Linked DNA regions of Lentisphaera araneosa HTCC2155. The protein of the gene in region 2 binds, or shares a complex with, the protein of the main gene of each other region. Links are inferred from orthologs where the notes say so. Each region holds a gene or a part of one and is shown on either strand. Other genes may lie near its edges.

What was found.
Region 1: the proteins of carA (region 2) and carB are in contact, whole or in part, in a solved structure (PDB 1KEE), measured with the Escherichia coli proteins. The link is inferred for Lentisphaera araneosa HTCC2155 from one-to-one orthologs.

Annotation. Positions count from the first base shown.
Region 1 is NZ_ABCK01000005.1:82,304-86,386, reverse strand. Bases 1-3,755 are described here. They hold carB (carbamoyl-phosphate synthase large subunit), read left to right. Parts: upstream 1-315; coding sequence 316-3,555; downstream 3,556-3,755. Other genes in these bases: LNTAR_RS06135 (condensation domain-containing protein), read left to right, coding at 3,755-3,755; LNTAR_RS06145 (DUF368 domain-containing protein), read right to left, coding at 1-52. Also shown: more of LNTAR_RS06135, read left to right, coding at 3,756-4,083. UniProt on the Escherichia coli protein: Large subunit of the glutamine-dependent carbamoyl phosphate synthetase (CPSase).
Region 2 is NZ_ABCK01000038.1:7,970-11,243, reverse strand. The notes cover bases 226-3,171. They hold carA (glutamine-hydrolyzing carbamoyl-phosphate synthase small subunit), read left to right. Parts: upstream 226-1,091; coding sequence 1,092-2,252; downstream 2,253-3,171. Other genes in these bases: LNTAR_RS22780 (NPCBM/NEW2 domain-containing protein), read left to right, coding at 3,131-3,171; LNTAR_RS22785 (RNA polymerase sigma factor), read left to right, coding at 2,596-3,138; LNTAR_RS22795 (hypothetical protein), read right to left, coding at 271-969; LNTAR_RS22800 (hypothetical protein), read right to left, coding at 226-274. In the rest of the region: more of LNTAR_RS22800, read right to left, coding at 1-225; more of LNTAR_RS22780, read left to right, coding at 3,172-3,274. UniProt on the Escherichia coli protein: Small subunit of the glutamine-dependent carbamoyl phosphate synthetase (CPSase).

The DNA.
Region 1 (4,083 bases), on a different replicon or contig from region 2:
CGGGGACAACATCGGCACTTCCCATTAGCATCCCTTTAAGGAAAATTTTCATATCTTTTTCTGGTCTCCATGATTTAATTGTCAGAATATAATCAAAGAGTATTTATTTACTCGTCATAAAAGAGTTTTTTCATCATAAAGGTGATCTGAGGGTAGACTTATTAGACCTTCTTAAGGGATTCTTTTTTAAGACTTTGTGAGATGGTAAAAAAAGCCTTCTAAAAAAAAATATCTACCTTGCAAAAATGCGTCCTTAGTTTCTATTTCCTTCGATATAGATAAAGCCTTAATTTTTAGATTTTAAGAGAGTCCTAGATGCCTAAACGCAATGACATAAAAAGAATTTTACTCCTCGGATCAGGCCCCATTGTTATTGGTCAAGCCTGCGAATTTGATTACTCCGGAACTCAAGCTTGTAAAGCACTCAGAGAAGAAGGTTACGAAGTTGTTCTCGTAAACAGTAATCCTGCAACAATTATGACCGATCCAGAATTTTCTGATCGTACATACATAGAGCCACTCACAACTGAATTCCTTGAAAAAATCATCGAACGCGAACGCCCCGATGCGGTTCTGCCAACACTCGGTGGCCAAACAGCACTTAATGCAGCAATTGCTTTGCATGATGAAGGTATTTTAGAAAAATATAATGTAATGATGCTCGGTGCGACACCAGACGTTATTGATAAAGCAGAAAACCGTGACCGTTTCCGTGTATTGATGGAAGGTATTGGTCTCGATATGCCACGCTGTGCTACGGCAACTGATATGGAAGGTTGCTATAAAGTCCGTGAATGGTTAGGTGGAGAATATCCCCTTATTATACGTCCGAGTTTCACTATGGGTGGATCTGGTGGCGGTATTGCTTACAATGATGAAGAGTTCGATCGCATTTGTAAAACGGGTATGGACATGAGTCCTACAAATGAAGTTTTGATTGACGAATCTATTCTCGGTTGGAAAGAGTATGAACTCGAAGTTGTTCGCGATAAAAATGATAATGCGATCATTGTTTGTTCAATTGAAAACTTTGACCCCGTTGGTGTTCACACCGGTGACTCAATTACAGTAGCTCCCATTCAAACTTTGACTGACCGTGAATACCAAATCATGCGTGATAAATCAATTGCCGTTTTGCGTGAAGTTGGCGTAGAAACTGGTGGTTCAAACGTTCAATGGGCGGTATGTCCAAAAACTGGCCGTATGGTTATTATCGAGATGAATCCACGTGTGTCGCGTTCATCGGCGCTCGCTTCTAAAGCAACGGGTTTCCCAATTGCTAAAATTGCAGCAAAACTCGCTATAGGTTACACGCTCGACGAATTACAAAATGACATTACTAAATCGACTCCCGCTTGTTTCGAGCCTTCAATTGATTACGTTGTCACAAAGATTCCTCGTTTCACTTTCGAAAAGTTTGCGGGTGCTGAAGATTCACTTAATACACAGATGAAATCTGTTGGTGAAGTGATGGCAATCGGTAAGACTTTTAAACAATCTTTTCAAAAAGCTTTACGTGGTATGGAACTTGGTCGTTTTGGTTTCGGTGCCGATGGCAAAGATGCTCCTTTTGAAAATGCCAGTGATGAAGAGATCAAAAGATTACTCGAAGATCCAAACTCGCAGCGTACTTTTGCTCTTAGAGCGGCGTTCAAGCGTGGTTGGTCAATGGAGAAGGTTTTTGATATTTGCTTTATTGATCCTTGGTTCCTTAGTCATTTAGAAGAATTAGTCGCCTACGAAGATGAAATTAAATCAGCGGGTGATTTGGCCGGTTTAAGTGCTGATATCGCACTCTTCCGTCAAGCTAAAGAGTTTGGTTACTCGGATCCGCAAATTGCTTACCTTCTTTTTACAAAAGCTGACGAAGTACGTGCTGCTCGTAAAAAGATTGGTTTAACTCCATCTTACAACTTAGTTGATACTTGTGCAGCTGAGTTCGCGGCTGTGACTCCTTATTACTATTCGACTTATTCTGAAATCAATGAAGTTCGCCCTTCAAATGATAAGAAGACGATCATGATTATCGGTGGCGGTCCCAATAGAATTGGACAAGGTATTGAATTCGATTACTGCTGCGTTCATGCATCTTTTGCACTCCGTGAAGCAGGGTTTGAAACAATCATGGTTAACTCCAATCCTGAAACTGTTTCTACAGATTACGATACTTCAGATAAACTTTATTTTGAGCCTTTAACTCTAGAAGATGTTTTAGCTATATATGAATCCGAAGAATGTGATGGCGCTATTGTTCAGTTTGGTGGTCAAACTCCACTTAACTTGGCTGCGGACCTAAAAGCGAATGGCGTTAATGTTATTGGTACAAGTCCTGAAAGTATTGAGCAAGCAGAAGACCGTGATTTCTTCCAAAAGCTCGTTACTGAATTAGATATTAAACAGCCAGCTAATGGTATTGCGGTTAATGTTGAGCAAGCAGTAGCCATTGCCGATAGAATTGAATACCCAGTTCTCGTTCGTCCTTCTTTTGTTCTAGGTGGTCGCGCAATGGCGATTGTCTATGATGAACCCGAACTCCGTAAATATATGGAGACGGCCGTAGATGTTTCTGATGATAAACCAATCCTTGTAGATAAATTTCTTGATGACGCAGTGGAAGTAGATGTTGACTGTATTTCTGATGGTGAAACTTCTGTTATTGGTGCCATCATGGAGCACGTTGAACCCGCAGGTGTTCACTCAGGTGACTCAGCTACATGTATTCCATCAATGACTCTTACAGACAGTGTTAAAGATGTGATTCGCCAGCATACGTATAACTTAGCAAAAGCTCTTAAAGTTCGTGGTCTCATGAATATTCAGTATGCTGTGCAGAGTGGTGAAGTTTATATTATTGAAGTGAATCCCCGTGCTTCACGTACAGTGCCTTATGTATCTAAAGCAATTGGTGTTCCAATGGCGAAGTACGCTTCACTTGTAATGGCGGGTACATCACTCAAAGAACTCGGTTTCACGCAAGAAGTTGAAGCCAAGTACTGGTCTGTGAAAGAAGCTGTATTCCCATTTGTTAGATTCCCTGGTCACGATGTGATCCTTTCGCCAGAAATGAAATCGACTGGTGAAGTTATGGGTATTTCTGATAACTCTGGCTTAGCTTTCTTAAAAGCTCAGGTTATGGCCGGTAACAAGATCCCTCAAGGTGGCGCTGTATTCATCACTGTAATGGATCGCGATAAGCCGAAAATTGTTGAGCATGCGAGAGATCTTGTTGATCTTGGTTACGAACTTTATGCAACTCAAGGTACGGCTACTTTCCTTTATGAGCAGGGCGTTAAAGTGAATGCTCTCTTCAAAATTAGCGAAGGTCAGCCCAATACTTTAGATCTCATCAAAGATGGTACGATCAAGTGGATTATCAATACCCCAACGGGCTCTCAACCTCGTAAAGATGAAGTCGCCATGCGTGCGGCAGCCATTATGAATGGTGTCCCAATGACGACTACGATTCCAGCACTTGCTTCTGCAGTGTCGGGCTTAAAGCACTTAGGTGCAGGCAAGTCATTTGGTGTCTTAAGCTTACAGGAAATCCACTCCTAAGAGTTTAAATAAGTTTTAAAGCCCAGCTCGCAAGAGGCTGGGCTTTTTTTTGACTTGTGGTATTTCAAAGTTGTTTGCCGAAAACACACCAAAAAACAAGAAAAAAAACATTTTATTTTACGAGAACCGTTTCATATAAAGAATGTTAAGAATATATTAAGATGTATCTTTTGATAATTCATTTTTTAGGTGTAAAAATATGTTAAGACAATTAAGTCCTACGGAGCATTCTTGGCAGAGAGTGGGGGAGCTTGATTCAAACAATTTTATCGTGATTGCAGAACTCAGTGGAGCTTTAAATGAAGCTTTGTTACATGACTCGCTAGTTAAACTGATTCAATCACAGGCTATACTTAGCTATGATATTGCTTCTAAGGGCGATAAACTTTATTACGTTCAAGGGGAATTAGAAGATGTACCCTTAGAGAGTTATTCTGTAAAAAATAAAGATGAACGCAATTACATCATCGACAAATGTCTCAATACACCGATCACAGCTTGTCCATTTTGGAACCTGAAAATCATTTC
Region 2 (3,274 bases):
TATTCGACCCCACAAGCTTACACTTGAAATCTTTCTCCCCTACTTTTAAGACGTAGTCATATTTACCAAGACTGCGGCCTTCGCTAAGGATAAAATTGAGTACGACAAATTTATTGCCCTTCGCTGGACGTAAAGTCGTAAGCTCACCCGAGCGATCCACCACTTTAATGGAATCGGGCTTATTCACCTTAATGATATAACCTTCACGTAAAACACTCTGACTCTGAATCGTCAAAGCTAAAAAAAGACTTAATATTACTGTAGCTAACTTCATTTTCTTGTACTCAATATTTTTTTCTGATGAGACTCTGCTTCAATGTAGCGCCCTAACAATTTTGGTAAAGGTTCACTATCGACTTCCCAATCTCTCACATTAGAGAAATACATTGTATAATCCCCCCCGTCAACTCCTGCATCTTTCCATCTCGCTATTCTTCGCTTTAAAACATCGGTGTATTCATCGTCATCAGAAGAAATAATCAACATCGCCGAGCCTGAAATTGATAAATAAAGCTGATCAATCGTTTCCGACCGTTGGGCCACATCCTTAATATCCACTTGGTCATTAAGCGTGACAACAAACACTTCCAAATCACGCTCACCTGAGAAAGTATAAGACAATTGATAAATCACACCCGGCACTTGCTTACCAGGCAAAGTCGACATCAGCCAACGCTTATATTTAACATAAGGTCGACGGGAAATAAGTGTAACCTCACGATCATCACTAAAGACAAAGTAACCTGCGTCCAAAGCAGATTCACGCTCTTTTTCAGTGATCACCTGATTCAAGAGAAAAACATCTATATCTTCACGAGGTTTTTCAATCATATCTTGATCTAAGTGGCCAACTAAAGCCATGAACTTAAACTCTGTCTTTTCCAATTGAATTTCACCCGTTGAGCAAGAACTAAAAAGACCACTTATCAATGCTAAACAGATTAGCCTTTTTACATATTTATTTTTCATAAACTTCATCCCTTTAAGAAGATATTTTTTTTACTCCTAAAGGAGCCATAAAAGCAACTGGAAAAAATATGACTTGCGTTTAGATTCCCAACAATTAATAGAAAAATAAGGTGACATATTCAATGAGTCAAAGTTGGAATTGGAAAGTTCAAAGAGAAAAGCAAGCCTTTCTCGCACTTGAAGACGGCACGATCTTCAGAGGCTACTCCATCGGAGCAGATAAAAACTGCTTAGGTGAAACTGTATTTAACACTGGCATGACTGGTTATCAAGAAATCTTATCTGACCCTTCTTACGCTGGCCAATTCATTTGTATGACTTACCCTGAAATGGGCAATTATGGTACGACTCCTGTCGATATGGAAGCTAGAAAGACTTTTTCAAACGGCTTAATCATCCACAACCCGAATGATGATAGTAACTGGAGAAGTGATAATAAGCTTTCTCAATTCCTAAAAGATAACGGCATCCCCGCTCTTGCTGGTATTGACACACGCGCACTCACTCTCAAACTCCGTACTGACGGCGCTATGAAGAGTTACATCTGTTCAGATGGTTCAGTAAGCGAAGCCGAAGCTATCGAACTTGCTAAAAACTGGGAAGGTCTCGAAGGCCAAGACTACGCCGCAAAAGTAAGTTGTGATGAAGTTTTCGAATGGGATCCAGATGATTCAATCTCATCATCTTGGGGAACTGGCGATGAACTTCCAGAAGCTAAATACAAGCTCGTTGCCTACGACTTCGGTATCAAATGGAATATTCTCCGTGGCCTTAGACGCAGTGGTTTTAAAGTCACAGTTGTTCCTGCAAAAACTCCCGCTAGCGAAGTGATTGCAATGAATCCCGACGCCGTATTCTTCTCAAATGGTCCTGCTGACCCGAAAGCGGTGACTTACGCTGTTGATGCAGCTAAAGAACTCATTGGCAAATACCCCATCATGGGCATTTGCTTAGGCCACCAGATCTTAGGTCTCGCTTCTGGTGCGACCACTTATAAGCTCAAGTTTGGTCACCACGGTTGTAACCATCCAGTAAAAAACCTTCTCAAGGGTACAATTGAAATCAGCTCACAGAACCACAACTTCGCCATTGACCCTGACTCAATCAATGACGAACTCATCGAAGTGACTCACATTAACTTAAACGATGATACAGTTGCGGGTATTCGCCATAAATCTGAAAAGATGTTTGCAGTTCAATACCATCCAGAAGCGGCTCCTGGCCCCCACGATCCCTTCTACTTATTTGAGCAATTCTACTCCATGGTAGATAGCGACAAATAATTTAAGTTTTACCTTTAAAAAGAGCTCTCCTCAACGGAGAGCTCTTTTTTTGTGTATAGTAAATCATATATGTTTATCCACCTATCACTACCCCAATAATAGCTGTACCAGTAAAGAGACTGACCGTGCCGAAGGCACGAAGCATAACTCAGCCTATGTGTTTTAACCATAGGACCTAAATTTTAAGCCCCATCCCGTTCTAAAGGAACGGCGCATAGGTCATATTGAATCGTCAACTAGGTAATCACTAAAAATAATACGTCTTTTTTTATATTAAGCACCGCAAGATTTGCATTCCCTCGCGAAATCTTTTATAAAGTAATAAAGTTTACGGGACGCCTATATGAATGAATTAATTAATGAGATACGCCAAGGGGATACGGATAAGTACCGCCTACTCGTGCGTCAACTCGCCCCCTCTCTGCGCTCTTACTTGGCGGGGCGCCTCAGCGATTTCCACCTTGTGGAAGACTTATCACAGGAAATCTTTATTGCCGTTTTTCAATCAATTGAAAAGTTTGATCCCAAATACGACTTCCGCACCTGGTTTTTCACCATTGCTCGAAATAAACTCAACTCTCATTTGAGAAAGACTTATTCTAAGAAAAATCTCAAATTTGCCTTTGAGGAAGAAATCCAAAATCTCGTCGCCGAAGTTTGTGACGAAGACCCCGATCGTGAACGCAAGCTGGAGCATATCCAGAGCTGTATTGCCAAACTCCCCGAAGATGCCTTGGAAATCATCAAATCCCGTTACTACACTAACGAAACTGTGATTAGCTTAGCCGAGCGCCTTAATAGTACCGAAAACGCCATCAGCTCAAAACTCTTTAGAATCAGAAAAAATATCAAGGACTGCCTAAGCGCAGAACTCCGTCATGAATAATCAGCAAAAACTCACCATCGAAAAATATATGGATGGGGAGCTTTCCGAACAGGAACTCATCAGCTTCCTAGAAGAATTACGAGAAGACCCCGAGCTCGTCCAAGAACTCAACCTCGCCATGGAAATCAAGGGCCTC